One region of the Mesorhizobium sp. M0751 genome, then DNA from elsewhere that is predicted to be linked to it. Evidence: riboswitches for the same ligand, from Rfam matches in the RefSeq annotation. Region 1 holds a riboswitch; each other region holds the start of a gene.
What was found. A riboswitch is a leader RNA that binds a small molecule or an ion and turns the genes downstream of it on or off. The one in region 1 is predicted to bind thiamine pyrophosphate.

Region 1 (10,097 bases):
ACCTTGGCCATTTCCGATGAGACGCCGTTAATGAGCTGAGGCTGGCCAGCGAGACGCCGCCGCATGCAATCGCTTCAAGATTTTCAGCCTTGGCCCCGGGTGGTCGGCAATCCAAGGCTTACGAGTCCTCGCGTCCAAGCCCTGTGCAGATTCCAACAATGCGGCCGGGGCCGGTTAACAATCGAAGGGGACTCTCGGATCTGGAGTGATGGTCGAACTTTTGAACATCGAGCTGGCTAAGGCCAGGCAGCGGGTGAAACGAGCGGAGCTGTCTCTCCAGTGTGCGAACGAAATGCTGGACAAAGACGGCGGCGTCGGCAGAACACCGGCGCTGGCAGGCTGGCGGAAGGTCAGGATGTCGTGCTGCGTTGGTCGCGGGAAAGCACGGCCTTGATCGAGGCGGGATAGCGGGCCAGAGACGTACCACCGGCCGGGTCAGATGGGGACCGTGGATGACATTGCGTTTGTGATGGCAAAAGATTGCGTGCGGAACCCTGGTTGAGATCGGACCCAGAAACGCCGATCTGCCCCGCCTACGAGACATCGCAATTGTTTGGTGACTAGTCGCGGGACCGTTCGCCGACGCAAGAACTCTTGCTACATGCCCACCAGCCAAAAAGGGATGTGCCGTTAACCGGATTTTCTCATCCTCCAATGCTTAATCGCGAGACTGAATGGGTAGGTGATCGGTGTCAAACATAAGCGCGTTTCCGCTGTATCGGCGACGGAAGTTGGTCGAGGAAATTGCCCGCGTGCTGGAATCCAAGAACGGGGAGGATGCGAATGCGTTCTGGCGCAGCACCGCCAAGACAATTCTCCTTCAGTTGTCCGAATCAGGAGTTGCGTCCAGGCTCGCCGAACTGGAGGTTGGATCGCTTCTTCATGCCGTCTTAGGCGATATAGCGAGCCGGAGTGCGGCGAAACGCGCACATTAGCATCGACTCACGACGAATGATTGCCACTCGCGGACTCTACTAAGCTTGGCATCTGTTACCAGCACTGCTTCCGTCCAACGCAAGGTTGCTCAACCTCTCATTGGTCTAACGACAGGTGTGGCGACCGCGCAAGTGGACGAGCTGGTCACCGACGGGCTGGGCGCCTCGACGCGGCCCTCGATGCCGCAAAGATGGCTGGGCAAAATCGCATTCATCTTTCAGCGAGAGGTCAAGTTTTGGCGTCTGCCAACTCTGATAAGCGCGCTACACCTTGGCTTTCCGCTTTGCGGAGCCTTTCCTAGGCGGTGTTTTTGCAGTGCCTCTGCGGCCAAGACCGCTTGCCTTGGCCAGAGCAGACCGCTTGGCTGCATAGCCACCGTGGGGTAGTCCCAGGCCAATCTCCACTTGGCTCTGTACTCGTCAGGTGTCATGTCCAGCAAACCCAGGTGACGCTTCATAGACTTGAATTTCCGCCCATTCTCGAGACTTATGATATAGTCTGGAAATATCGACTTCTTCGGATTTATGGCCGGAGTAAATTCTGGCGGTGGTGCCGCGACGGGCTGAACTAGAGCCGACAACGCAGAATTGACGCCAGCAATCAGGCCGGCAAATCCGCTACGGGCATTGCGTTGTTCTGGATATATGGAGATAAACCGCGTCCAATCACGCTCACGCGGCACGAGCTGCATTTTCACGCTAGCCGGAAGTCCGCAGCGACTCATTTGTGAGTTGGCAAGGCGGCAGTGTTCTGACGTTGTCAATGAGTCGTGTTTGGCCGAGCCAGGCGGCTGCGAGCAGGCGGACCGGCCGATCGATGCTTGTTGCTATCGGTCGCAGATCTGCTTCGCCACGGAGTTCCAGGTACTCGACCTCGCGATAACCTGCGGACAGAATCGCTGCACGCGCTTGGGCAAGCGCTGGGAGGACGGGAGAGCCGTTCGAGAGCCCCTCCGCAGTATCGAGCAGGACCGATGCGAGCCTTGGGGCAATGGCCCGCTCCGCTGGCGAGAGCCGAACATTGCGCGATGACAAAGCGAGACCATCGGGTTCCCGGACTGTCGGACAGGGGACGATGGTAATTGGCATATCCAGGTCCCGGACCATGCGAGTGATGAGTAGAAGCTGCTGGAAGTCCTTCTCTCCGAAAAAGGCGAAATCAGCGCCAGTCTGCAAAAAGAGCTTTGCAACGACGGTCGCCACCCCATCGAAATGACCAGGCCGGAACGCACCGCATAGGCCTTCGCGGACGCCGGACACGGACACGGTCGTGGTGAAGCCGTCAGGATACATCTCAGTCGCATGCGGAACATAGAGCAGGTGTGCGCCCAACGGAGTGAGCTTTGCAGCGTCTTCCTTTTCGGTGCCGGGATAAGCGGCAAGATCCGCAGCACTGTTGAACTGCTTGGGATTGACGAACAGCGTCACGATCACACGATCGGCCTTCTGAAGCGCAGAACGCACGAGACTCAAATGTCCTTCATGCAAGGCTCCCATCGTGGGCACCACGGCGATACTGGCACCTGAACGGCGCCATCCCGCCACGACGGCACGAAGTTCGGCAATGGTGCGGACAATCGGCACGCTCATGCAACATCTCCGGCCTTCGGCTCGTCGGCGAAAAGATGTTCGGCCGCTGGAAAGCGCCCTTCCCGCACATCAGCCGCGTAGGCAGCGATGGCAGCTTCGACCTCTGAGCCCAGTTCGGCATAGCGCTTGACGAATTTCGGCCGAAAACCAGTGAACATGCCCAGGATGTCATCGATCACAAGGATCTGACCATCGCAGGCGTCTGAGGCACCGATGCCGATCGTGGGAATTGTGGCTCTCTCGGTTATTCTCCGTGCGAGCGGCTCCGTGACCTTTTCCAGCACTATGCTGAACGCCCCAGCCTCGGCAACAGCAATGGCGTCGCGAAAAATCCTGTCGCTGTCCCCGCCCCTGCCCTGGACTTTATAGCCGCCGAACACATTGACCGATTGCGGCGTCAGCCCGACGTGGGCCATGACAGGAATTCCGCGGGCAGTGAGAAAGCGGATTGTCTCGGCAATGCTCTTGCCGCCTTCCAGCTTGAGGGCGGCGCATCCGGTTTCCGCCATGAGCCGCGCGCCGTTGCGAAAGGCCTGTTCGGGACCTTCTTCATAGGAGCCGAATGGCATGTCAACGACCATCAACGCGCGCTCAAGACCGCGTCGCACGGCCTTGCCATGCATGATCATCATGTCGAGCGTGACGCCGAGGGTCGAGGGCAGACCGTGAAGCACCATGCCGACACTGTCGCCGACCAGCACGACGTCGCAATATCTGTCGACGAGCTGCGCAACGGGTGTGGTGTAAGCGGTCAAGCAGACGACCGGATCCTTGCCCTTGCTCGCCGCGATGTCCGGCGGCGTCAACGCCTTCGTTTCTACCGCCACACTCATCGGCACATTTCCCCGACGTCAGGTTTAAGCGGTCAACGGTTTTGCATAGTTTTGTGCAGGTGCGAAGGCCAAAATCAAACAGCATCGGAAAAGTTGCTGCATTGCGAAGCGCTTCAAACCAAGGGCTAGAGGCCCCCATTTCCTGCTTCGGCCGAGTTTCGCAGTACCCTTGTTGTGATTGTTTTTAACAATCAGCGTGGTGGTGGTCTCAAGGGTGTGCTTCAGCTCGAACGGTTTGCCTGCCGCAACAGCGTGATTCACGTTCAGAATCGATGTCAGGTCACAACGCGTACCGAGATGCATTGTGGCGAAAAACTAGGCAATGACTTAACACGAGGCCAAAGCTGTAAGGCAACGCAAGCTGGCGACCGCCATGCTATCGCCGCGGAACTGATTGCGGTTTGGTCGCGGTGGACGCTTATTTCCCATGGGAACATCATTGCGCTGGCGCTCCGTCCACATTGCCTGAGGCGGTCGTCCCACGCCCGAAGGCGTGGGCCGAGGCAGCCGATGGTCGCACAGTGACCCACGATCGCTGGTGGCGCGCGACGATCGCTTTTCGGCCGTGCCATGCAGACGGATCACCGCCGCCTTCAGGATCGTTTTTCGGAAAAGTCATCTTGCAGCATCAATTTTCATGAGATAGAATCGTTTTTCATAGTATTTGGCTGATTAGCACCAAACTTCGATGAAAGGATCTCCTTTTCATGGCTGTGGCGCAGAAGCACCAATTTTCAGGTCCTGTTATCGTTTTTCAGGAAATCCGCCTTCCGGAGATGGTGACCCCGGCCGGGTACAGCGCCCTGATCGGAGCCTACGAGCTCGCCGTGCCCTTGCCCCGGACCCTGTCGGCCACTGGCGAGCATCATCGCATTACCGAACGGGATGGCTGGCGGATCATGACGCCCCGCCATGCCCCACATCCAACACTCGAAGGCCACCTGACCTTCGCGCTCAAGTACGAGGGGCTCGACCTTGCTGTCCTCAAACGGCTGTTCCAGGTGACCGGTCCCGCACCGATCGAGGCGCTCGTCCGTGAAAGCCCCACAGGCAGTTATGCCCGCCGCATCTGGTTTCTATATGAATGGCTGACGGGCACACGTCTCGATCTGCCGGACGCGGCGGCCGGACGATACGTTCCGGTTGTCGATCCCGAGCTGCAGTGGCCCGGATCCGAGAAGACCGCTTCGCGCTACCGCATAAGGGACAATCTCCCCGGCACGCCTGAGTTCTGCCCGCTGGTGTTCCGAACCAAGACCCTCGAAAAATTCATCGGCCTTGAACTGCCGCGGCGCGCGGAGGCAATCGTGGCGGAGTTGCCGCGCGACCTCCTTGCTCGGACCGCCGCCTTTCTTTTGCTCAAAGACTCGCGATCAAGCTATGCGATCGAGGGCGAGCGCCCGCCTCAAGGTCGCATCCAGCGCTGGGGCCGCGCCATCGGCGAAGCCGGCCGCTGGCCGATCGATCGCGATGAGCTGCTACGTCTGCAAAAAATTGTACTTGGCGACGCCCGTTTCGTAAGACTTGGCTTCCGAAAAGAAGGAGGTTTCGTCGGTGAGCATGACCGAGACAACGGCACGCCCCTGCCCGATCACATCGGCGCTCGGCCCGAGGACCTGCCGCGGCTAATCGATGGAATGGCGGCCTTCGATCAGGGCCCCGCGCAAAACCTTGATGCAGTCATAGCCGCCGCAATCCTCGCCTTCGGCTTTGTCTACATCCACCCGTTCGAGGACGGAAACGGCCGCATTCACCGCTACCTAATCCACCACGTCCTTGCCACGCGCGGCTTCAATCCGCCGGGAGTGGTCTTTCCCGTCTCGGCCGCGATCCTGGACCAGATCAACGAGTACAGGGGCGTGCTCGAGAGCTATTCGCAGCGCCTTCTGCCGTTGGTGGAATGGGAACCGACGCCGCAATTCAACGTCCGGGTGCTGAATGACACCGGTGATTTCTACCGGTTCTTCGATGCGACCCCGCACGCCGAATTCCTCTATGCCTGCGTTCGGCGGACGATCGAACGGGACCTTCCCGAGGAAACCGCATTTCTGCAGCGCTACGCCCAATTTCGGCAGCAGGTGGACGCCGTTATCGACATGCCCGAGCGGTTGACCGATCTGCTCTTCCGTTTCCTTCACCAGAATGGTGGTCATCTGTCGAACCGCGCGCGCGAAAAGGAATTCGCCGCGCTGACCAGTGACGAGGCAGGAAGAATCGAGGCGATCTACGCGCAAACCTTTGATGCCCATTGAAGGCGTGACCATCAGGATCGATTTTTAGTCCAACGGTTTGCGATTCCCTTGTCCCTGCCTTCTTCTTCGACGCTTGCCTTGTCGCCGAGACATGCACGATTTTTTCCGCTCGGTCTGGCCGGCCGCCGATCAGCCGCGGCCAGAACGCGCTTGACAAACCGGAGCCGGCCCGTTCAACCTGACGCATTCACCAGGGGAGTCCCGGCAAGGGGCTGAGATACTGCTGGCTTTCGCGGCGCAGTGACCCGTTGAACCTGATCCAGTTCATACTGGCGTAGGGACGGTGCAAGCGCTTTGCGGGAGTTTACGCCCGAGATCCTGTTTCGGCAGGTCGACAGAAGCGTCTTTTCATCCTTCCGGCACAGAACTGGGTCTCCAATGCATGAGCAAAGGAGCCTCAAGATGAATGCCCTCACTCCCGCCGTCTCAACGGGACCGCTGCCCGCCTCGCGGAAAATCCACAAACCCGGTGCCATCCACCCGCAGATCAGGGTGCCGATGCGCGAAATCTCCGTCCATCCAACGGCCGGCGAGCCGCCCGTCACCGTCTACGATCCGTCCGGCCCCTATACCGACCAGACTGTCGAAACCAGCATCGAGAAGGGCCTTGCCCGGCTTCGCCACGAATGGATCACGGCGCGTGGCGATGTCGAGGCCTATGACGGCCGTCACGTGCGGCCGGAGGACAACGGATTCGCAGCGGGTGAGCGGCTGACACCGGAATTTCCCGTTCGTAACCGGCCGCTCAGGGCCAAGGCGGGCAAGGCGGTGACCCAGCTTAGCTATGCGCGCGCCGGCATTATCACGCCCGAAATGGAGTTCGTCGCCATCCGCGAGAACCTCGGCCGCGAGATGCTGCGCGGCAAGCTTGAGCGCGACGGCGAGGCCTTCGGTGCCGCTATCCCCGACTTCGTCACGCCGGAGTTCGTGCGCGATGAGGTTGCGCGCGGACGCGCGATCATTCCCGCCAACATCAATCATCCCGAGAGCGAGCCGATGATCATCGGCCGCAATTTCCTGGTCAAGATCAACGCCAACATCGGCAATTCGGCGGTCACCTCCTCGATGGCCGAGGAAGTGGAAAAGATGGTGTGGGCGATCCGCTGGGGCGCCGACACGGTGATGGACCTGTCGACCGGCCGCAACATCCACAACATCCGCGACTGGATCGTCCGCAATGCGCCGGTGCCGATCGGCACAGTACCGCTGTACCAGGCGCTCGAAAAGGTCGGCGGCATTGCCGAGGACCTGACCTGGGAGGTCTACCGCGACACGCTGATCGAACAGGCCGAACAGGGCGTCGACTATTTCACCATCCACGCCGGCGTGCGGCTACACTACATCCCGCTGACGGTCGACCGGATCACGGGTATCGTGTCTCGCGGCGGGTCGATCATGGCCAAATGGTGCCTGCACCATCACCGGGAAAGCTTCCTCTATGAGCATTTCGCGGAGATCTGCGACATCTGCCGCGCCTATGACGTGTCCTTTTCGCTCGGCGACGGCCTTCGTCCGGGCTCGATTGCCGATGCCAACGACGCGGCGCAATTCGCCGAGCTGGAAACGTTGGGCGAGCTGACGCAGATCGCCTGGGCGAAGGATTGCCAGGTGATGATCGAGGGGCCCGGCCACGTGCCGATGCACAAGATCAAGCAGAACATGGACAAGCAGCTCGCTGTCTGCGGCGAGGCGCCGTTCTATACGCTTGGACCGCTGACGACCGACATTGCGCCGGGCTACGATCACATCACCTCCGGCATCGGCGCTGCCATGATCGGCTGGTTCGGCACCGCCATGCTCTGCTACGTCACGCCGAAGGAACATCTCGGCCTTCCCGATCGCAACGATGTCAAGATTGGCGTGATCACCTACAAGATCGCGGCGCATGCCGCCGACCTCGCGAAGGGCCATCCGGCGGCGAAAGTCAGGGATGATGCCCTTTCCCGCGCGCGCTTCGAGTTCCGCTGGGAGGACCAGTTCAACCTGTCGCTCGATCCCGAAACCGCAAGATCCTTCCACGACCAGACCTTGCCCAAGGAAGCGCACAAGGTGGCACATTTCTGCTCGATGTGCGGCCCGAAATTCTGCTCCATGCGCATCTCCCACGACATTCGCGCCGAGGCGCAGAAGGAGGGGATGGTGGCCATGGCGGCGAAATATCGCGAAGGCGGCGATCTCTACGTGCCCGCGGACGAGACCGGCGCGCCGCTCCTGCGAGAGGCGCGCGAGCGATCATGAGGGTCCTGGTCAAGGGGGCCGGTGTCGCCGGCCTCACCGCAGCTTTCGAGCTCGCCACACGTGGCGCGACGGTGACCGTTGCCGAGATAACACATACCGTTGGCGGCAATGCGTCGTGGTTCGCCGGCGGCATGCTGGCGCCATGGTGCGAGCGTGAAAGCGCCGAGCAGCCAGTGCTGGATCTCGGACGCGATGCCGCCGACTGGTGGGATGCGGTACTGCCGGGTCACGTGACACGGGCCGGAACACTGGCCGTGGCCGCGCCGCGTGATGCGGGCGAGCTCGACCGGTTCGCCAGCCGCACCTCGGGTCATCGGCGTGTCAATGAAGATGAAATCGTGTTGCTCGAGCCCGACCTCGCCGGCCGCTTCCGCCGCGGACTGCTCTTCCCCGACGACGCCCATCTCGACCCGCGTCAGGCGATGGCGGCACTTCGTGACAGGCTGGCGGCGATGGGCGTCGAATTCCACTTCTGCGCTGACGTCCGGCGTACTTCCGGGTTCGATCGTCAGATCGACTGCACGGGAATGGCAGCAGCCAATGACAGGCTGCGCGGCGTTCGCGGCGAGATGCTGATCCTGCGCACACCTGATATCTCACTGTCGCGCCCGGTCAGGCTGCTCCATCCGCGCTTTCCGCTTTATGCGGTGCCACGCACCGACCACCGTTTCATGATTGGCGCGACGATGATTGAGAGCCGGTCCACGGGACCGGTGACGGCTCGTTCGATGATGGAGCTGCTGGGTGCCGCCTATGCCCTCCATCCGGCCTTTGGCGAGGCCGAGATCGTTGAAACCGGTGTCGGCGTCCGTCCGGCCTTTCCCGACAACCTGCCGCGCGTCGAAACGAACGGCGAGATCATAGCGATCAACGGGCTCTATCGTCACGGCTTTCTCCTCGCCCCCGCCATGGCGCGCCAGGCTGCCGACCTGGTTTTCAGTCAAGACAGAACCAAGGAGCTTGCCCATGAAATTGATGGTCAACGGCGAAGCGCATGAGGTTGCCGCCACCACGCTGGCCGAGCTGCTTGCCGTTCTCGACTATGAGGGCGATTGGCTGGCGACCGCCGTCAACAGCGACCTGGTGCACAAAGCCAACCGGGCGGAGTTCCAGTTGAGCGACGGCGACCGGATCGAAATCCTCTCACCCATGCAGGGAGGCTAGCATGTTCGATCTTCTTGGAACGGCGCTTTGCTCGCGGCTGCTTCTCGGCACGGCTCAATATCGTTCGCCGGCCATTCTTGCCGATGCGGTTAGCGCATCGGGCACCTCGGTGGTGACCGTCTCCTTGCGCCGCGAGATGGCGGGCGGCAGGGCCGGCGAAAAATTCTGGTCGCTGATCCGCTCGCTTGGCACGAGAGTCCTTCCCAACACGGCAGGCTGCCACTCCGTCAAGGAAGCGGTCACAACCGCGAAAATGGCGCGCGAAGTGTTCGGCACGGGCTGGATCAAGCTTGAAGTCATCGGCAATCACGACACGCTGCAACCGGACGTGTTCGGCCTGGTCGAAGCCGCCCGCATCCTGTGCGAGGACGGTTTTGCGGTATTTCCCTATACCACCGACGATCTTGTCGTCGCCGAGCGGCTGCTGGAAGCGGGCTGCAAGGTCCTGATGCCGTGGTGCGCACCGATCGGTTCCGCCCTGGGGCCGATCAACATCATGGCGCTGCGCTCGATGCGCGGACATTTCCCTGGCGTCCCGCTGATTGTGGATGCAGGCCTCGGGCGACCGTCGCATGCGGCAACCGTCATGGAACTCGGCTTTGACGCCGTGCTCCTGAACACAGCAGTCGCCAAGGCGGCCGATCCGGTCGGCATGGCGCGTGCGTTCGGCAAGGCGGTCGAAGCCGGTCGCGAAGCCTTTTGCTCGGGAATGCTAGAACCGCGCGAGGTCGCGATGCCATCGACGCCGACATTTGGCAGGGCGGTTTTTCATGAGGCTTGATCCCTTCTACCTGATCGTCGACAGCGCCGCCTGGATCGAGCGATTGGCGCCGCTCGGCGTCAGGCTTGTGCAGCTCCGCATCAAGGACATGGACGAGGACGGGCTGCGCACCGAAATCCGCAAGGCAAAGGCCCTGTGTGCCGAGCACCAGTGCCAGCTCATCGTCAACGACCATTGGCGCCTCGCAATCGAGGAAGGCTGCGACTTCGTGCATCTCGGCCAGGAGGATCTGCAGACTGCCGACCTCTTGGCGATACGGCCAGTCGGCGTGAGGCTCGGACTGAGCACGCATGATCATGACGAA
Region 2 (10,097 bases), on a different contig from region 1:
CGCCATCACCATGGTCGTGCCCTCGCTGGCGAGCTTGCCGAGCACGTCGACCACCTCCTGCGCCAGTTCCGGATCGAGTGCCGAGGTCGGCTCGTCGCAGAGCAGGACTTTCGGCGAAGGCGCCAGCGCCCGGGCAATCGCCACGCGCTGCTGCTGGCCACCTGACAGCGTCGCCGGCCAGGCATCGGCCTTGTGCGCCATGCCTACCTTTTCGAGCAGGGCCAGCGCCCGTTCGCGCGCCCTGCCCTTGGGCCATTTCAGCACCGTCACCAGCCCCTCCATGATGTTCTCGATCGCAGTGCGATGCGGAAACAACTGGAAATTCTGGAACACCATGCCGGTCTGCAGCCGCAGCCGCTGGATATCCCTGGTCGAGACCCTGCCGCCGGGGTGGAATTCGAGTGCATCGTCGCCGATCCGCACCGTGCCTGAAGTCGGCAGCTCGAGCAGGTTGATGCAGCGCAAAAGCGTGCTTTTCCCGCCGCCCGAGGGTCCGACGAGCGCCGTGACGCTGCCTTCCTCGATGGTGACGGTCACACCCTTCAGCACCAAATTGTCGCCGAATCGCTTTTCGATGTTGGTGAGGCCGATCATGCGCGCGCCTCCAGGAAGCCGCCATAACGGTTGAGCCGCGTTTCCAGCCGCGCCTGCAAGGCCGACAGCACGGAGCTCATGACCAGATAGAGGGCTGCTGCCTCGACATAGAGGATCAGCGGCTCATAGGTGGTGGCGACGATGCGCTGCGCTGCCTGGAACATCTCCGGCACAGTGATGGCGGCGGCGAGCGAAGTGTCCTTGACCAGCGAGATGAAGGTGTTGGACAGCGGCGGCACGGCGACGCGCCCCGCCTGTGGAAGAATGGTGCGCCGCATTGCCTGGGCCCAGGTCATGCCGATCGAATAGGCCGCTTCCCACTGGCCCTTGGGCACCGAACCGATGACGGCGCGGATGATTTCCGACGAATAGGCGCCGATGTTCAAGGTGAAGCCGATCAGTGCTGCCGGAAAGGCGTCGAGCAGGATGCCGGCCGATGGCAGGCCATAGAAGATAAGAAACAGTTGCACGAGAAGCGGCGTGCCGCGAAAGATCCAGACGTAGAAGCGGACCACGGCGACCAGCGGTTTGGGACCGAACAGCCGGACAAGCGCCACGACCAGGCCGAGGACAAGACCGAATGCAAACGACAGCAGCGTCAACGGCACCGTGAAGATCAGTGCCGCCCACAGCAGCGTGGGCAGAGATTCCAGCATCAATTGCAGCCAGTGCGGCACGAAGGCTCCTCCTTGCCAGATTGCCGTCGCTCATATCACGCGAAAGCGGCGGGCCGTCAAAAGACAGCTCGCCGCGATATGAACGACGCGGGCCGGCGTTCGACCCACACGAGAAAGCCGTTTTACTTCGAAACGTCCTGGCCGAAATAGGTGTCGGCGATTTTCTGGTAGGTGCCGTCGGCCTTGATGTCGGCCAGCGCCTTATTGATGGCGGCCACCAGTTCCGGATCGCCCTTGCGCACGATGACGCCGGAATAGTCGGCGTTTTCTTCCTGCGCGGCAATCTTCACATTGGCGTCTGGCTTGTGCTTCTTGAAGTCGAGGAAGGACAGGCTGTCGTTGATGGTGGCGTCGGCGCGGCCGGTGAGAAGCAGCTGGATCGACTGGTCGAAGCCGTCGGTGCCGACGAGTTCGGCGCCGTTGGTTTCAGCCAGCTTGCCGAAATTCGAAGTCAGCGACTGCGCCGCCTTCTTGCCCTTGAGGTCGGCGAAGCTCTTGATATCGGTGTTGTCGCCACGCACGATCAGCACTGCCTTGGAGGCGATGTAGGGATCCGAAAAGTCGTATTTGGCCTTGCGCGCCTCGGTGATGCCGACCTCGTTGATCACGGCATCGTAACGGTTGGCGTCGAGACCGGCGATCAGCCCGTCCCATTTGCCTTCGAGGAACTGGGTTTTGACGCCGAGGCGCTCGGCGATGGCCCGCGCGATCTCGACGTCGAAGCCGACCAGCGCGCCGGAAGCATCATGATAGGTGAAGGGCGCATAGGTTCCTTCCGTGCCGACCTTGAAGACGCCGGACTGCTTGATCTGGTCGAGATTGGCGCCGGCATGACCGGCGGCGATGGCCAGAACCTGCAGCGTTCCGGCGATAATGAGCGATTTGAGCCATTTCATTTTTCTGTGATCCCGTCCTTGGCCGATGTCCGGCGTCATTGCTAGTGCCGGAAAATGACAGATGCGCGATGCCAGAATAAGAAACTAAATTTCAAAAATCTCGCGCCCTTGAAATCCCATTCTCAACCAGCATCTCCCGGCGCCTCCCGGCCGAGTCAAGGCCGGTGGCGAATTGCCTGGAACAGCGCAATCGACATGACAGTCCGGGGGAACATTCCCCCGCATGGCACGTTCTTCGCTGTTGTAGGGCGCGGCGCCGCCATTTCAACCATCGGCGCCAACTCACGATTCGATCGCACCGCAACGCCTGAAGCAGGAGCGCGGCATGATGGAAGACAGTGCAGGACGGACCATGGTTCGCGCGGCGATGAAAGCCCCTTATCTGGAACGTGACGAAGAGCATCTCCTGGCGCTGCGCTGGAAGGAAAACAATGACCAGCACGCGCTGCACCGCATCACCGTCGCGCATATGCGGCTGGTGATTTCCATGGCGTCGCGGTTTCGCCACTACGGCCTTCCGCTGGGCGACCTGATCCAGGAAGGCCATGTCGGGCTGCTGGAGGCAGCGGCCCGTTTCGAGCCCGAGCGCGAGGTGCGGTTCTCGACCTATGCGACCTGGTGGATCCGGGCCTCGATGCAGGACTACATCCTGCGCAACTGGTCGATCGTGCGCGGCGGCACCAGCTCGGCGCAAAAGGCGCTGTTCTTCAACCTGCGGCGTCTGCGCGCCCGCCTGGCAAACGGCGCCGAACAGACGTCGAATGCCACGCTCTACCGCGAAGTGTCGGCGGCTCTCGGAGTTTCCGAGGCCGATGTGGCGATGATGGATTCCCGCCTTTCGGCACCCGACAGTTCGCTCAATACGCCGCTTGCCGACGACGCGGGCGCGACCGAGCGGATGGAGTTCCTGGTTTCGGATGACCCACTGCCCGATGAAGTCGTCGGCGACACGATCGATGTCGAACGCCGCTCGGTGTGGCTGAGGACGGCACTCGGCGCGCTCAATGCGCGCGAGCTCAGGATTATCGAGGAGCGCCGGCTGAGCGACGAAGGCGCGACGCTCGAAGCGCTCGGCGAAACGCTCGGCATCTCCAAGGAGCGTGTCCGCCAGATCGAGGCGCGCGCCATGGAAAAACTCAAGGCGGCGCTGGTGAAGCAGAATCCGGAATTTCTCGCAGCCTGAATCGCGTCGGCTGCTATTTGTCGGTGACGATCTTGACCTTGTCGCCGGCTGAAACCGCGGCACCTGGCGACAGCGCGTTCAGTACCCTGAACAAATCCAGCTTGCGGTCGACGCCGACCATCTGTGCGGCCAGCGAGCCCATCGTCTGGCCGGGCTGCACCGTGACGATGCGGATACGCAGCGGCTTCAGCGCTGCCTTCTCGGCAGCACTCAGGATGCGGAACGAGCCGCTGACCGAGCGCGCCACCGTGCTCAACGAGGTGCTGGCCGACGGTGCAGCGGTCAGCAAGCGGTAGACCTGGCCGCCGGCGCGGATCACCGCAATGTCGAATTGCCAGCCATCGGCGCTGGCATGCGCGGTTGCCGCTTCGTTGCCGTTGATCGTTTCCTGGCGAACGCTGCTGTCGTCGAGGCCGGCGACCCAGCCGCTGCGGATGTAGTCGGTCAGCGAGCGGTCCTTGTCGATCGACACGCCGTCAAAGCGGATTGCCATGTCGCCCGGGCCTGTCGCCGTCACCGCCGCCGCCGAATTGTCGATGATGAAGCCGTTAGGCACCGAGAACGACACGCCGAGGCCAGGATGCAGGAAGGTTTCACCGCGCACATAGCCTTCCTCCGGCGTGTCGCCGTAAAGCAGCCCGTCTACGCCGGCAAGAAATGAATCGCGGTCGCGCGACCCAACACCGGGCGCGCCGAACTGGCGGGCGTGGCGCTGCGCGAGATCGATGCGCTGCGGCGTGTTGGGATGCGTCGCCAGGAAGTCGAGGCTGGCGTCGGTGGCGCCGCTGATCGAACGGAAATCGGTATAGGCCGACATCGACTGCAGGAAGCGGCCGGCGGCATAGGGGTCGAAACCGGCTTCGCCGATCGACTTGATGCCGATGGCATCGGCCTCCAGCTCCTGATTGCGCGAGAACTGGGCCAGCCTCAGCTTGCCGCGGATCAGCGCCGCCTTGGCTGTCGGGTTGTCGCCGAGCACATCGGAAACGACCTTGGTCGCCAACCCCTCTTCGGCTTCCAGCTGCTGGCGCTGCAGGCCGTGGTTGGCCGTAACGTGGCCCATCTCATGCGCAATGACGGCGGCAAGCTCGGCCGAATCATTGGCCAGCGCCAGCAGGCCGCGGGTGATGTAGAGATAGCCGCCCGGCAGCGCGAAGGCATTGACGTTGGGCGAGTTGAGGATGGTGATGCGGTAGGTCTGGGTCGGGTTGGCCGACACCACGGTCAGTCTGCCGACGATCTTGGCCACCATGCGCTCGAGCTTGGGGTCGGAATACTCACCGCCATAGGTGGCAAGGATGCGCGGGTGCTGCGCCTTCGCCAGTTGGGCGAGCTTGCTGTTGGCGGCGACATTGTCGACCGTGATCGGCTTGTCGGAGGGCTGGAAGCCCGATTCCTGCACGTCGGGAGGCGTGAACATCTGGCAGCTTGCCAGCGCCACGACAAGACCGGCCAGCGCCAGAAAGCGCGCCAGCGGTTTCACCTTCCGATTGTCGATGCCGGTCGGCAGATCGGCTTCCTTTCAAGTCCTGGGACGTGACGCGAAAATCGGGCGCGATTTCCGGAAAGCATCACGCGCAAAATCAAGTGCTACGGCGTCCGACAGATACGAGGCAGCAAGGGCAAATCACGGTCTAGGCCGGACCAGTTCCTGGGGACCTAGCCACACTACCTCGACCATGGCAAGCAAGCGCCGCTTCGCCTTCCGCCGGTTTGACCATAAATTATGTCCGCTTCCGGGCAACATCTCGTGATCCAGCCGCAAACGGACCCGAGCCGATATAGCGTCGGAATGCCTCCGGTCCAGCCCCGACGAAAAAATCGGCGGCGGTGCCCGTCGCGGCAACCGTGCCACCATCCAGGAAAACCATGTTTTGGCCGATACGGCGCGCATCGTCCGGCTGGTGCGTGACGAATAGAACCGTCATTCGCTGCTCCGAATGGACGTCGGCCACCAGGTCGAGCATGTCGTCACGCAGTGCCGGTCCGAGCGAAGCGAACGGCTCGTCGAGCAACAGTACCGGCCGGTCGCGCACCAGGACCCGGGCGAGCGCGACGCGCTGCCGCTCGCCGCCGGAGAGTTCGCGCGGCAGCCGGCTTTCCTTGCCGGCAAGGCCGACGCGCTTCAGCGCTGCGGCGATTGCGGCGCGATCAGCCTCGCTCAGTCTGAGCGAAGGCGAGCGGCCTAGCCCGACATTCTGCCCGACGGACAGATGGGCAAACAGGTTGTTTTCCTGGAACACCATTGATACCGGCCGCGCTGAAGGCGGCGCAGTGCTGACATCGGCGCCGCCGATCAGCACGCGGCCCGACCGCGGCGCCTCGAAACCGGCCACCAGATTGAGCAGCGTCGACTTTCCCGAACCGCTCGGCCCCATAATGGCGGTGATCTCCGACGGCGGGAAATCGACATCGAACATAAGCGGCGTTTCACCATAGCTGAACGAGACATTGTCGAGCCGCACCGCCGCGCCTTTTTCCACCGAAATCGACCGTTCCGGGCTGATCGGCATCATGACTTCTCCCTCTTTCCCAGCCAGTCCGCGGTCAGCACCAGCGCCAGGCAGACAAGGCCGAGCAGCAGCGCCAGCCCGGCCGCATCCTCGGTGCGGTAACTGCCCATGCGCGCCAGCAGCAGATAGGGTAAGGTCTGCACGGAATCGCTGCCGAACAGCGCAATGACGCCGAGATCGCCTAGCGACAGCGCCATGGCGAAAGCGAAGCCGGTGGCGAGCGGCCGCCGCAGCGACGGCCAGTCGACCAGCCGCAACCGGTTCCAGCCCGAGATACCAAGCTGTGCACAGAGCCGTTCGTGGCGTTCGCTCGCCGCGTCATAGGCAGGGCGGATGGCGCGGATGGCGAACGGCATCGCCATCACCGCATTGACCGCAACCACCATGACAGGGGCGATCGCAAAGACATCGCTGACGGTGCGCAGGAGCAGGAACCAGCCGGCGCCGATGACAATGGGCGGCACCACCAGGACGAACCCCGCACCGGTGTCGGCCAGATGTTCGAGCAGTGTCCGCCGGCCTGTCCGCCGGGTGAGCGCCAGCGCCCGGCGCGCCATGACCAGCGACAGCGACAATGCCACAGAGAGCAGCGCCGACAAGAGGGAGAGTCCAGCACTGGTCGCCGTCGCTTGCCGCACCGCGCTCTCGCCGGCCAGTCGACCGAGATCGGCGCCAAGCCCGGCTGCCAGCGTCGCCGCCATCGGCCCGGCGACAAACAGCAATGCCAGCCCGATCACCAGCGCGTTCAGCACGGTCTCGGCCGCACCGGCTGAAAAATACCGGCGCGGCGCCACCGGCAGATTGGCGTCGCCGGTCACATTGGCGCCGAGCCGTGTCAGTGCCAGCACGACCACGAAGGTCAGCGCAATTTGCAACAAGGTCAGCGTCACCGCCCGCGCCGGGTCGAAGTCGAAACGCAGCGCCTGGTAGATGGCAACCTCCAGCGTCGTCGCGCTGGGTCCGCCGCCGAGCGTAAGCACGATGGTGAAAGAGGTGATGCACAGCATGAAAACGAGCCCGGCGATGCCCGGCAGGGCCGCACGCAGCGGCGGCCATTCGATCAGCCGAAAGGCCGGCGCAGCGCCCATGCCAAGCTGGCTCGCCAGCCGCCATTGGTTGGCCGGCACGGTCTGCAATGCTTCCAGGAACAGCCGCGTTGCCAGCGGCAGGTTGAAGAAGACATGGGCAACGAGGATGCCCGACAGGCCGTAGATGCCGGGCCAGCTCTGGCCGCCTAGCGCGCCCAGCGTGGCGGCAAAATACCCGGCACGGCCGTAGAGCGCCAGGACACCGAGTGCGGCAACAATGGCCGGCAGCGCCAGCGGCAGGGCGAAAAGCTGCAGGATAAAGCCTCGCCCGAAAAACTGTGGATGCCGCGACAGGGCACGCGCGACGAACAGCGCCGGCGCGACGGAGAGCAGCGTCGAAAGCAGAGCCTGCCAGAGCGTGAAACGGGCGACGCGCAAGAGATAGGAATCGAAAGCGGCGCCGGCGCCGGACGGGTCGCGTGTGGCTTGCAGGATGAGACCTGCGAACGCCCCGCCGATCAGCAGCGCGATGGCTGCGAGCGCGACGATGCCGGCAGTGACGCGGGAGTCCACTGATGACGCGCGTTGCACGCTACACCGCCCGATTCGAGATTCTTAGCGAGGACAGCGTTCCTTCGCGCCCCCCTCTGTCCTGCCGGACATCTCCCCCACGAGGGGGGAGATCGGCTGTCACTTCGGCCTTAGCCAATTTCCAACGTTGCAGGACTGAGCGAGACGCCGAAGCTGCCAATCTCCCCCCTCGTGGGGGAGATGTCCGGCAGGACAGAGGGGGGCGCCGTAGAGTGACCACCTTGATCAGCTCGCCACGACTACTTGCTCATCGCCGCAAGCCACTCATCGACCCAGGCCTTGCGGTTGGCCGCGACTTCCTCCGGGCTGAACAGCAAGGTCTTGGTCGGTTTGACAAGCTTGTCGAACGCCGGATTGAGCGGCTTGTCGGTCTTGCCGGCCGGGAACATCCAGTTGGTTTCGGGAATGACATCCTGGAATTTCGGTCCGGTCATGAAGGCAATGAACTTTTCCGCCAGCGGGTTCTTCGCGCCCTTGGTGGTGATCCCCGCAACCTCGATCTGCAGATATTCGCCCTCCTCGAAGGACGCTGCCTGGTAGCGCTCGGTGTTTTCGGCGACCATGTGGTAGGCCGGCGAGGTGGTGTAGGACAGCACCATCGGCGCCTCGCCCTTGGTGAACAGGCCGTAGGCCTCGCTCCAGCCTGGCGTCACCGTCAGCACCTTCGCCTTGAGCTTGGCCCAGGCTTCGGGCGCCTTGTCGCCATAGACCGACTTGACCCACAACAGCAGGCCAAGGCCCGGCGTCGAGGTGCGCGGATCCTGGATGACGATCTTGTCGCCGGCATCGCCCTCGACCAATTCCCTGAGGCTTTTCGGCGGGCTCTTCAGTTTTTCGGTATCGTAGACGACGGCGAAATAGCCATAGTCGAACGGCACGAAAATATCGTCGCTCCAGGCTCCCGGGACGCTGACGCCCGACACGGCGCCGTGTGGCGAAAACAGGCCGGTTGCCTTGGCGTCGGCGGTCAAATTGGTATCGAGGCCAAGCACGATATCGGCCTTGGTCGCGGCGCCTTCCAGCTTCACACGATTGAGCAGCGCTACGCCGTCGGCGACCGAGACGAATTCAACGACGCAGCTGCATTCGGCCTCGAAGGCCTTCTTCACAGCGGGTCCCGGACCCCAATCGGCGGTGAAGCTTTCATAGGTATAGACGGTCAGCTTATCCTGTGCCGATGCCTGCCCTGGCAGGGCGAGCGCGGATGCCGCAAGCAGGATAATCGAGACAACAGAGTGAAAAAAACCGCGCATCGGCGCCTCCTTCGTTCGCGTTGAAAGGAATTGAGGCGTCGGGCTGTCCGAAACGTCTAATCCCTCCGCCGGTACAAACCGGATCAGGTTCAGCGGGTTGGCAGTCTTGCCTCTCAGCCGGTCCGCGAAAATCGCGTCCGGCACCCCGTTAGAGCGTTGCGACACATAGGCCCGGCCGAAGTGCTGCGCAAGCGGAAGTTTGCCGGACATCCAAAGCCCAGCCTTCTGCCGTTTCATCTTCCGTTTCCGGGGCAGGGCTGGTAAGGGCCACGAGATATGAGCAAATTCACCATCCTGCTTGGCGGCGATCTCATCCGCACGCCGCTGCTCGACCGCCAGGTCGAAGGCTCGCGCGTCATCGCCGCGGATGCCGGCATCGGCCATGCGCGCATGCTGGGCCTCAGGCCGGAACTCTGGATCGGCGATTTCGATTCGGTGCCTGCCGATTTGCCGGAGGATCTGGCCGCCGTGCCACGGCAGGTGTTTCCCGCCGAAAAAGACAAGACCGACGGTGAACTCGCTATCGCCGCCGCACTCGAATGCGGTGCGACCAGCCTTGTGCTCGCAGGCGCCTTCGGCGGCAAACGCACCGACCACATCTTCCTGCATCTGGCGCTGAGCGTCCGGCTGGCGGAAGGCGGGACGGAAGTGCTTTTGACCAGCGGCGCGCAGGAAGGCATTCCCTTGCTGCCGGGAAAGACTGACTTCGACTATGCCGACGGCACGCTGTTTTCGGTGCTCGGCTTCTCCGATCTCGCCGGCCTGAGCGTCACCGGTGCCAAATGGCCGCTCGACCATGTCGAGGTCGCGTTCGGCTCGTCGCTGACCATTTCCAACGAGGTCAGGGGCCGGCTGGAAATCGCGCTGGCCAGCGGCCGCGCGCTGCTGCTCGCGCATCCTTTTCCCCTACCCGAAAGCTGACATGGCGCCGCCACTTCTCAATCTCGACGGGATAAAGCTGACCTTCGGCGGCACGCCGCTGCTAGACGGTGCCGCCCTGACGGCCTCAGCTGGCGACAAGATCGCCCTGGTCGGCCGCAACGGCTCTGGCAAGTCGACGCTCCTCAAGATTGCCGCCGGGCTGATCGAACCGCAGGACGGCGAAGTCTTCCGCCAGCCTTCGGCGACCGTGCGCTACTTGCCGCAAATTCCCGACATGGACGGCTTTGCGACCGTCCGCGCCTATGTCGAGGCAGGGCTCGGACCCGCCGACGATCCCTACCGCGCCACCTATCTGATGGAGCATCTCGGCCTGACCGGCGAGGAGCGGCCGAACGACCTCTCCGGCGGCGAGGCGCGGCGCGCCGCCCTCGCCCGCGTCATGGCGCCGGAGCCCGACATTCTCCTCCTCGATGAGCCGAC
Region 3 (10,097 bases), on a different contig from region 1:
ATTAGAGTGACTGAGGCAGCGTCGCTGTCATTCGGCTGCCTTCTGAAGCTTCCCGAACACAAACAGCTTGCCTTTGCGCACGCTTTCTTCGAGTGGGCTCGCATTGGCCATATACGCCGCAATCGCGCTGGCCAGTATGCAGCCCGTCCCGCGCATCGATACGGCAAGGCGCGGCATGTCAAAGCGGATTGGTCCTTGATCCAAGCGCAACAGAATATCGGTCGATCGCGGTCCCGCCGCGTGGCCGCCCTTGATCAGCAGGGCCTGCATCCCGGCTGCCAGCAATTCCTGGCCTTGCCACACTGCGCCGCCTTCATCCACCGCTGGCTCTAAGCCAACAAGAAGCGCCAGCTCCATGAGATTGGGCGTGACGAGGCGGCAAAGGGGCATCAGGTCGCATTTCATGGCGGCGATGGCCCTTGCGTCCAGCAGCGCCCGGCCTGACGTCGAGGCCAGCACCGGGTCGAGTACTGCCGGCACCTGTGGATTTTCGCGTAGCACAGCCGCGACGGCAACGACGATCTCGGCCGTTGCAAGCATGCCGATCTTAATTGCCGCCACCTCGTTGGCCTGCAGCGCGGCGCGCATCTGATCGGCCACAAGATCGGGCTGCGAAGGATGGATTTCCATCACGGCGTCGTGCGTCTGCACCGTCACCGCTGTGACAGCCAGGCAGGTGCGCACGCCAATCGAAGAGATCGTCTCAATATCGCGCGCAATTCCGGCACCCCCGCTGGAGTCCGAGCCACCGACGACAAGCACATGCGGTTCTGGCCTCAGCGCCATCGGGCTGTCTTTTCGATCCATTCTCGCGTGCGCGCTTCGGGATCGGCATTCAATGTGATGTCGGTGACCATTGCCGCGCTGTCCGCACCGGCCGCAAAGACACCGTCGAGTCGGTCCGGGTTGAGGCCACCAATGGCGACCAGAGGAATCGGTGCTACCCGGCGCTTCCACTCGTTAATCCGTTCGAGCCCTTGCGGCGCCCATTTCATCGTCTTCAGGATGGTCGGGTAGATGGGGCCGAGCGCGATGTAGTCGGGCTCGGCGGCCAGAGCCGTTTCCAGTTCGATATCATCATGGGTGCTCAGTCCGAGCCTCACGCCGGCTGCCCGTATCGCCAAGAGGTCGGCGGTTTGCAGATCCTCCTGGCCGAGATGGACGAAGTCACAGCCTTCCTCGATTACCAGGCGCCAGTGGTCGTTGACGATGAGCTGGCATTCGTGTTGGGCGCAAAAGGCCTTCGCCTTGCGGATCTCCGCGCGCAACCCGGCTTCATCCATGGTCTTGATACGGAGTTGCACCAGCTTGACGCCAAGCGGCACCAACCGCTCGATCCAGGCAGCGCTGTCGACGATCAGGTAGAAGGGATCGAGCTTCATGAAAAAACTGCCCTGCCGATCGTCGGTGTCGATGGCACGGCGACGTCGCGCGGTTCGAGCATTCCCGAACTGAAAGCTTCACGACCGGCCTCGACCGCCTTGCCGAACGCACGTGCCATGCCGACCGGATCGGCCGCCTTGGCGACCGCCGTGTTCAGGAGTACGGCGTCAAAGCCGAGCTCCATAACGGTTGCCGCGTGCGACGGCCGTCCGAGCCCCGCATCCACGATCAGCGGAACGCCTGGGAAATGTCTGCGCATCGAGCGCAGCGCCGTGATGTTGACCGGCCCGAGGGCGGAGCCGATCGGTGCGCACCACGGCATCAAGACCTTGCAGCCCGCCGCAAGCAGCCGCTCGGCAACGACAAGGTCGTCGGTGGTATAGGGGAATACCGTAAAACCGTCCTCGCACAGGATGCGGGCGGCTTCGACCAGACCGAACACATCCGGCTGCAGCGTGTCGTGGTTGCCGATCACTTCGAGCTTGATCCAGCTCGTACCGAAGACTTCGCGCGCCATTTTCGCGGTCATGACCGCCTCCTTGACGGAGTGGCAGCCGGCAGTATTGGGCAGGATTTTCACGCCCAGCGAACGGATCAACGACCAGAATTGTTCGCCGGCCCTGCCGCCTGCCATCTCACGGCGTAACGAGACGGTTACCGCCGAAGCGCCCGACGCCTTGACGGCCTCGGCAAGGATGGCCGGCGATGGATATTGAGCCGTGCCGAGAAGCAGGCGGGAGGCAAGCGACGTTCCGAGAACATCGAACATGGCCTAGCCTCCCTGCATCGGCGAGAGGATTTCGATCCGGTCGCCGTCGTTCAACTGGAATTCCGCCCGGTTGGCTTTGTGCACGAGGTCGTTGTTGACGGCGGTCGCGAGCCAATCGCCCTCATAGTCAAGCGCGGCAAGCAGCTCGGCCAGCGTGGTGGCGGCAACCTCATGCGCTTCGCCGTTGACGGTCAGTTTCATGAGCAAGCTCCTTCGTTCTGTCTTGAGTGAAAACCAGGTCGGCAGCCTGGCGCGCCATGGCGGGAGCCAGGAGAAAACCGTGACGATAGAGCCCGTTGATCGCGATGATTTCACCCTTGGTTTCGACGCGCGGCAAATTGTCGGGAAAGGCTGGGCGGACGCCGACACCGGTTTCAACGATCTCAGCCTCGCCAAAGGCCGGGTGGAGGGCATAGGCGGTACCCAGCAGCTCCATCATGGAGCGCGCCGTGACCGGTCCGCCGGACTGGCTTTCAATCATCGTCGCACCAATCATGAAACAGTGGTCGGTGCGCGGCACTGCATAGAGTGGAAAGCGCGGATGCAGCAGCCTGACGGGGCGCGACAGCGAGATATCAGGGATACGCAGGGTGAGCATTTCGCCGCGAACGCCACGCAACCTGCTATCGGCGGCTGCCATTCCCGTGCAATCGATCTGACGATCGAAACCAAAAACATGCTGGGCGTCGGCGCCGAAGTGGAATTCAACACCCATGGCCGCGAGCTTGTCATGAAGTGCTGCCATCGCCTGGCGCGGATCAAGATGGCCCTCAGCGGGGAAGAGCAATCCGCGGCGGTAGCGGCCGGCTAAGTCGGGCTCCAGCAAGGCAATTTCATCTTCCTCGACACGCCGATAGCCCGTCGTGCGGCTGGCGAACCGGTCGAGCTCGCCCGCATCGCGCGGCGCGGCCAAGACCAGCGTTCCCCGTCGTGCTACCAAGCCTGGCGTTGCGGCGTCCCACCAGTCGGCGGCGTCGCGTCCGAGATCCAGCACCGGCTGCTCGGCGCTTTCACGCTCGCACCACGGCGCCAGCATGCCACCGGCGAACCACGACGCATTGCCCCCAAGGGCAGGCCTTGTCTCGGCAACGGTAACCGCCGCGCCGCGTGCGGCGAATTCGAAGGCGGCGGTGAGGCCGGCAACGCCGGCCCCTTTGACCAAGACCTTCATGATGGCTCACGTGGCTGAGGTATGAGCGGTGCGCCGGTCTCGTCCGCCGGCAGGTAGAGATCGCCGCCCTCGCGGTATTTCGCCGCCATCGCCGCCATGCCCTCTTTCTGTGCCTCGGCGCGGATGTCGTGAGAGATACGCATGGAGCAGAATTTCGGTCCGCACATCGAGCAGAAATGCGCCACCTTGTGCGCCTCCTTGGGCAAGGTCTGGTCGTGGAAGGACCGCGCGGTTTCCGGGTCGAGCGACAGGTTGAACTGGTCCTCCCAGCGGAACTCGAAGCGCGCGCGCGAAAGCGCATCATCCCTGACTTTCGCTGCCGGATGGCCCTTCGCCAGGTCGGCGGCGTGGGCGGCTATCTTGTATGTGATCACGCCGATCTTGACGTCGCTGCGATCGGGAAGGCCGAGATGCTCCTTGGGCGTGACGTAGCAGAGCATGGCGGTGCCGAACCAGCCGATCATCGCGGCGCCAATGCCTGAGGTGATGTGGTCGTAGCCCGGCGCGATGTCGGTCGTCAGCGGTCCAAGCGTATAGAACGGCGCCTCGCCGCAGACAGCGAGCTGCTTGTCCATGTTCTGCTTGATCTTGTGCATCGGCACGTGGCCGGGGCCCTCGATCATCACCTGGCAATCCTTCGCCCAGGCGATCTGCGTCAGCTCGCCAAGCGTTTCCAGCTCGGCGAACTGCGCCGCGTCGTTGGCATCGGCGATCGAGCCCGGACGAAGGCCGTCGCCGAGCGAGAAGGAGACGTCGTAGGCTCTGGCGATGTCGCAGATCTCGGCGAAATGCTCGTAGAGGAAGCTCTCCCGGTGATGGTGCAGGCACCATTTGGCCATGATCGAGCCGCCGCGCGAGACGATGCCCGTCACCCGGTCAACGGTCAGCGGGATGTAATGCAGCCGCACGCCGGCGTGGATGGTGAAATAGTCGACGCCCTGTTCGGCCTGTTCGATCAGCGTGTCGCGGTAGACCTCCCAGGTCAGATTCTCGGCAATGCCGCCGACCTTTTCGAGCGCCTGATAGAGCGGCACCGTGCCGATCGGCACCGGCGCATTACGCACGATCCAGTCGCGGATGTTGTGGATGTTGCGGCCGGTCGAGAGGTCCATCACCGTGTCGGCGCCCCAGCGGATGGCCCAGACCATCTTTTCCACTTCCTCGGCCATCGACGAGGTGACCGCCGAGTTGCCAATATTGGCGTTGATCTTCACCAGGAAATTGCGGCCGATGATCATCGGCTCACTCTCGGGATGATTGATATTGGCGGGAATGATCGCCCGTCCGCGAGCCACCTCGTCGCGCACGAATTCCGGCGTGACGAAATCGGGCAGCGTCGCGCCGAAAGCCTCGCCGTCGCGCTCAAGCTTGCCGCGCAGCATCTCGCGGCCAAGGTTCTCGCGGATGGCGACGAACTCCATTTCAGGCGTGATGATGCCGGCGCGCGCATAGGCAATCTGGGTCACTGCCTTACCGGCCTTAGCTCTGAGCGGCCGGTTGCGTATGGGAAATTCCGGTGTCAGGCGCTCGCCAGTCGCAAATCCATTGTCTTCCGGCTGGACATGACGGCCGTCATAGGCTTCGACATCGCCGCGTGCCGTAATCCATTCATGGCGAAGTCGGGCCAGGCCTTTTTCGATACTGGTTTCGACAGTCGGGTCGGTATAGGGGCCGGACGGATCGTAGACGGTGATGGGCGGCTCGCCGGCCGTCGGGTGGACGGAGATTTCGCGCATCGGCACCTTGATCTGCGGATGGAGGACGCCAGACTTGTGGATTTTCCGTGAGGCAGCCAGCGGCCCTGTCGACACGGCGGGGGTGAGGGCATTCATCTTGAGGCTCCTTTGCTCATGCATTGGAGACCCAGTTCTGTGCCGGAAGGATGAAAAGACGCTTCTGTGGACCTGCCGAAACAGGACCTCGGGCGTGAACTCCCGCAGAGCGCTTGCACCGTCCCTACGCCAGTATGAACTGGATCAGGTTCAACGGGTCACTGCGCCGCGAAAGCCAGCAGTATCTCAGCCCCTTGCCGGGACTCCCCTGGTGAATGCCTCAGGTTGAACGGGCCGGCGCGGCTTTGTCAAGCGCATTTGGCCCGGCCACTGTCAATCAACCAGGACCGCGTCGTCTTCTTGGCAATCTGGCATCTGCCCCTGCTCTGTTCCACATCCTATTTGGGTGCAAGGCCACCACTCAGCGGAACCCTCAGAGAAGGAAAACCGTCCAGATTTGGCTAGACTGCTCGACGATAAGTCCAGAGCTGTGCCGGCGGTATGTTGCGGACGACGAAGTCATAGTGGGAAACCACGTAACGGTCTGGCATCTTGATCACCGGCGACAGAGGTCCGTATGTGATCTGAATCACGGGCCGGCCGGCAGGAATACGGGCAAGCAGATCCTCAACCAGCGCGACACGCTGTTGCATTGGAAAGCTCAACAGCGGGACTGCACTTATAACACAATCGAACTGTTCACCTTTGCGCTCACCCAGCGCTTCGTCCAGCGCAAATGCGTCGCCCAATCTGAAGTCCACATTCGGGAAGCGTTGCACCAGGCCGTCGTAGAAAATCCTGGAATATTCGACTGAAACCAGCTGGCGCGGCTTGATTCCCCTGGCCAGGATCGCCTTTGTGATGACACCGGTTCCCGCGCCAAGCTCCAGAATCGGCAATCCTGACGGTGGGTTCACCACGCTTGCCATCCGGCGTGCCGCATAAACCGAAGTGGGAATAAGGGCTCCCACGCCCTTCTTGTCCTTCTGCCAGCCTTTGAAGAATTGGACTTCTTCCTCAAACCTTTTGCCGAGCCGCTCCTTCAGTCGCAAAATCATACCTTCTCCTTGCGTCAGCCGCTTACCCAACGTCATCATTTGGCAAAGCGCGTTTTGGCCAATCTCGGCACCCTTTACAAGCCCGTTAAGACTGCTTGCGTGTCACGAGGCGGTCAGCATGAATTGCCCCTTAACGCACTTTCATGTTTGGTGGGTCTATGTTTCGCCCTCGCTTGCTGCCCGAAAAAAGTTTCCCGAGCTATGCGTATCTGCCCGGCAAATATCCGCATCCGGTGCGCGATCCCTTGGGCCACAGTTACCGATCAGATCCGGTGACCGTCGCCGTTGGCGAAGCGCTCGGCTCAGATGTGTTTCGATGGGGAATCGACCTTTTCAATCACGGCTACTACTGGGAAGCCCATGAAGCCTGGGAGCCTCTCTGGCAGGCTGCGAAACACAGCGCTCAGCACCGCATGTTCTTCAAGGGACTGATCCTGTTAGCGGCGGCCGGGGTGAAGATCCGCGAGGGCAAGCGGGTCGCAGCGGCGCGCCATGCGACAAGAGCTGCAGGGCTTTTTCGTCAGGTGGTGAGAGTGCCGGGCGGCCTGTGGGAGAAAGCGCTGGGAATGACACCCGCCGCGCTCGCTGAACATGCCCAAGCGATCGTAGCTTACCCGGTTGTTCCGCGGGAGCCAAAGCCTGCCCAGCCTGAGCCCGTGTTTGATTTCATACTCGCACCAGTATCCGAGAGCGTTTGATCGGCATTCAGTGGTTCAAGTGTCCAAGCTAACTTTGTCAGCAGGAAACGGGGCCTTTGAAAACCGCTCACCACCCGCATGCGTCACAAACAATAAGAGTGCAGTAAGGTTTTATAGGCAACTCGCGGCCGCTTCGATGTCGATGGTCTTGAGGGTCGGGGGCGACCGGTCGCGCTCGTAGCCAATCGATTGATGACAGAGATGCCGGCAGGCTTCAATGACGGGGATGGCGAAAAGCTGAGTGCTCGGGCTTGCGGGCCGAGCTTGTCGGCCGCTCGATGGAAAGCGTCGTTTGAGGTGGGGTCTCGGCCGCGTGCAGCTGAAAGACACGCTCGTCCAGTTCCTTGTCCACTTCCGTCAGACGATGATTGAGGCGAAGGTAGTCCGTCCAGGTCGGCGTGCGGAACGTTTCTGTCCAATGCATAGGCTTCTGCAAGTTCCGCTGGAGCGTCCAGTTCCGAGCACCGACGCGGCTGTGTACATGGCGCCGCTGCCGCATGAGGTCGAGGAAGGCCTCGAGATTTCTCTCGGCTATCAGATATTCGACCTTGACCACGATCGGGCCGCTCCTCGGCTTCAAATTGAGAGAGACAGCTGGGGCATCAAATTCCTCCAAGGGATCGGGCTCGGAGTCGCGGCGCTCTCGAAGCGGAAAGAGAACGCCGGCTGCAGCGACGATCAACAGGGCTCCAGCGGAACCCTCTAGCGCCCAGGTCAGCGAATGGTTTTCGGCCACCGTGCCCCACACCCAGCTGCCGAGCGCGATGCCGCCGTCTATCAAAGCATAGTAGATCGAGATGGTGCGCCCCACGACCCAGCGCGGGCTCGCTAGTTGCACGCTCACGCCAACCCCCGACCAGGCGGTGACCCAGCCGGCGCCACCCAAGGCGAGTGCAATTGCCGCCACGGCAATCGAAGAGGTCAGTGCCAGGGAGAGAGAACACGCCGCACAGGCCACGCAGGAGAGCCTCATCAGCCTTTCTTGCGACAAGCTCCGTCTGAACAGGCTGTTGGAGAGGCCGGCGAAGACGGCACCGGTCCCGAAGCCGGCCATGAGCGCGCCATAGGCAAGCGGGCCTCCTCCCAGCTGGTCGCGGACAACCACCGGCAGCAGCGCGAGTATGGCGATGCTCGCCAGGCCAAAGAGGGTTCCGCGCGCGATCGCTGCCTTGATCTCCGATGACATCGCCGTGAAGCGCAGCCCGTCATAAATTGCCGTCCTCATCGACTCGCGGGGAAGAGGGGAAGAACGAACCTTCCACTTGCAGCGCCAAATGGCAGCCAAGGGTACGAAATAGGTGAGCGTGGTCACCGCGAATGCCGCCATAAGGCCAAATGAGGCAACCACAATGCCGCCGAGCGCCGGACCCACAGTCCGGACGGTGTTGAAGCCAACAGAAAGCAGGGTGACGGCAGCGGGAACATCGCGTCGATCCACGATATCGCCAACCGACGCTTGCCAGGCCGGATCATTGAGAGCACCGCCGCTTGCGATCAAGAAGCTGAAGCCGAGGATCATCCACGGACTGACAAAGCCCAGCGCCACGGACGCGGTCAGCATCGCGGACGCAATCACCATTAGGCACCGACCGGCGAACATGACCCGGCGCCGGCTGAAATTATCGGCGAGAGCCCCGGCAAAGACGGACAAGACGAAAGCGGGCAGGTTCGATGAAGCCTGCACCAACGCAACCATCAGATCGGAAGTGGAGATCGTTGCCATCAGCCAGCTGATGGCGACAGTCTGCATCAACCAGCCGAGGCTTGAAACCTGCGTCGCGAGCCAGATCGAACGAAAGGTGGATTGCAGAAGTGGCCCAAAGGTCGTTGGTGCAGCCAAATCTTCGTTTGATCCAGCTACCCTACTCATTTTGCGAACCTTTGCTTTCCGTTATTGTCGTTTCCCATGTAATCTAGGCTGAACCGTGGCGGCCGGAAGAAGAGAGAGGAACTGTTTGCCTCCGACGAGTGCAGCACAGTTTCCTCGGCATTGAGGGTCGCGGCACACGGGGCGTGGGCCGGCTCACTCGCGTTCGAAGATGTCTTGTTAAGGTCGGATTCACTTGTCGCTTAACGCACCAGGCTTCATCAACGCGCACTTTGCGGAGCGATGCCTTTTCGCGAAACGCGATCCTGTTCTTTGTTGAAGACTCATTCATCAGCGGCGTTCGATGCGCTGCGTGTGGCTTAGGGAGAGTGAGGACGCTTGCAGATCTTCGACAGGATCGATTCACTGATAGGCGCAGACGATTGCCGGGCCGCGATCGAAGAGGCGCGCGCCTTGCTACTTCGATTCGAACAAAGGTCTGATGCCCTCACGCATGCGATAGACGACTTTCTGCTCGACCTGATAACGCTGGCTTTCATTGTTGAATGTTACGGACGCGGCTTTGAACTTTTGGCGCGAACGCTGGCCCGTAGAAGACTGGCAAAGGTCAGGCTTTTGTCGGAAGGGGTCGATTCCGCCAGAGAGAAATGACGCCCAAAGCTTGTTGCTAACCGGCTATCGCGCCGCGTTCCGCCACAGTGACGAAGGCAATTGACGACGTTTGACCACCAAAAAATAGGCGGAAAACCGGGGCCCTTTATGAGGCAGACTGGGTGTGGATTGTTCCGCGAATCTGAAAACTGCGGGTCCATTTCGTGGCGTCCGGCCGTCCGCTGGCCTTCATCGCGGCAATCGCCGCCCGCCGCCTCAGATGCCGCCCATGCAGAGGTACTTCATTTCAAGATAGTCTTCGAGGCCGTGGCGGGAACCTTCCCGCCCGATGCCGGACTGTTTTATCCCACCAAAAGGCGCGGCTTCTGAGGACATCCGTCCTGTGTTGATCCCCACCATGCCGTATTCCAGCGCCTCGGCCACACGCCAGACACGCGCCAGGTTCGAAGCATAGAAGTAGGCGGCGAGGCCGTATATCGTATCGTTGGCCTCACGCACGGCCTGATCAGCATCCTCAAAGCGAATGATCGGCGCCAAGGGTCCAAAGGTCTCTTCTTGCGCCACGATCATTTCCCTTGAGACGTTGCTGAGGATCGTCGGCTGGAAAAAGTTGCCATCGCTGCCGATCCGGCCGCCGCCACATCGGATCGCGCCACCTTTGGCCAAGGCATCGGCAATGTGAAGTTCGATCTTGGCCAGTGCATGCCCGTCGATCAGCGGACCGATGGCGACACCTGGGTCGAAGCCGTCGCCGACCTGAAGCTCACGGACACGCTCCACGAATTTGGCGACGAATTCGTCATGAA

Region 2: it holds a riboswitch for thiamine pyrophosphate, as region 1 does, so the genes downstream of both, thiB (thiamine ABC transporter substrate binding subunit) here and thiC (phosphomethylpyrimidine synthase ThiC) in region 1, are expected to answer to the same signal.
Region 3: it holds a riboswitch for thiamine pyrophosphate, as region 1 does, so the genes downstream of both, thiC (phosphomethylpyrimidine synthase ThiC) here and thiC (phosphomethylpyrimidine synthase ThiC) in region 1, are expected to answer to the same signal.

Annotation. Positions count from the first base shown of each region.
Region 1 covers NZ_JAMYPH010000010.1:16,270-26,366, forward strand. Annotated here, with positions in the region: gene NKI19_RS16745 (DUF6074 family protein) at 690-935, shown strand; gene NKI19_RS16750 (MucR family transcriptional regulator) at 1,154-1,660, opposite strand; gene panC (pantoate--beta-alanine ligase) at 1,635-2,525, opposite strand; gene panB (3-methyl-2-oxobutanoate hydroxymethyltransferase) at 2,522-3,358, opposite strand; gene NKI19_RS16765 (Fic family protein) at 4,066-5,610, shown strand; TPP riboswitch at 5,793-5,909, shown strand; gene thiC (phosphomethylpyrimidine synthase ThiC) at 6,013-7,848, shown strand; gene thiO (glycine oxidase ThiO) at 7,845-8,846, shown strand; gene thiS (sulfur carrier protein ThiS) at 8,815-9,012, shown strand; gene NKI19_RS16785 (thiazole synthase) at 9,014-9,793, shown strand; gene NKI19_RS16790 (thiamine phosphate synthase) at 9,783-10,097, shown strand, end outside.
Region 2 covers NZ_JAMYPH010000002.1:212,006-222,102, forward strand. Annotated here, with positions in the region: gene NKI19_RS03710 (amino acid ABC transporter ATP-binding protein) at 1-594, opposite strand, end outside; gene NKI19_RS03715 (ABC transporter permease subunit) at 591-1,271, opposite strand; gene NKI19_RS03720 (amino acid ABC transporter substrate-binding protein) at 1,394-2,167, opposite strand; gene NKI19_RS03725 (RNA polymerase factor sigma-32) at 2,493-3,350, shown strand; gene NKI19_RS03730 (M48 family metalloprotease) at 3,364-4,833, opposite strand; gene thiQ (thiamine ABC transporter ATP-binding protein) at 5,075-5,866, opposite strand; gene thiP (thiamine/thiamine pyrophosphate ABC transporter permease) at 5,863-7,464, opposite strand; gene thiB (thiamine ABC transporter substrate binding subunit) at 7,722-8,735, opposite strand; TPP riboswitch at 8,779-8,893, opposite strand; gene NKI19_RS03750 (thiamine diphosphokinase) at 9,012-9,656, shown strand; gene NKI19_RS03755 (ABC-F family ATP-binding cassette domain-containing protein) at 9,658-10,097, shown strand, end outside.
Region 3 covers NZ_JAMYPH010000033.1:2,147-12,243, reverse strand. Annotated here, with positions in the region: gene NKI19_RS30420 (hydroxymethylpyrimidine/phosphomethylpyrimidine kinase) at 28-786, opposite strand; gene NKI19_RS30415 (thiamine phosphate synthase) at 777-1,382, opposite strand; gene NKI19_RS30410 (thiazole synthase) at 1,379-2,152, opposite strand; gene thiS (sulfur carrier protein ThiS) at 2,156-2,353, opposite strand; gene thiO (glycine oxidase ThiO) at 2,322-3,323, opposite strand; gene thiC (phosphomethylpyrimidine synthase ThiC) at 3,320-5,155, opposite strand; TPP riboswitch at 5,259-5,375, opposite strand; gene pmtA (phospholipid N-methyltransferase PmtA) at 5,557-6,153, opposite strand; gene NKI19_RS30385 (DUF309 domain-containing protein) at 6,312-6,851, shown strand; gene NKI19_RS30380 (MFS transporter) at 7,066-8,721, opposite strand; gene NKI19_RS30375 (hypothetical protein) at 9,058-9,330, shown strand; gene NKI19_RS30370 (NAD-dependent succinate-semialdehyde dehydrogenase) at 9,547-10,097, opposite strand, start outside.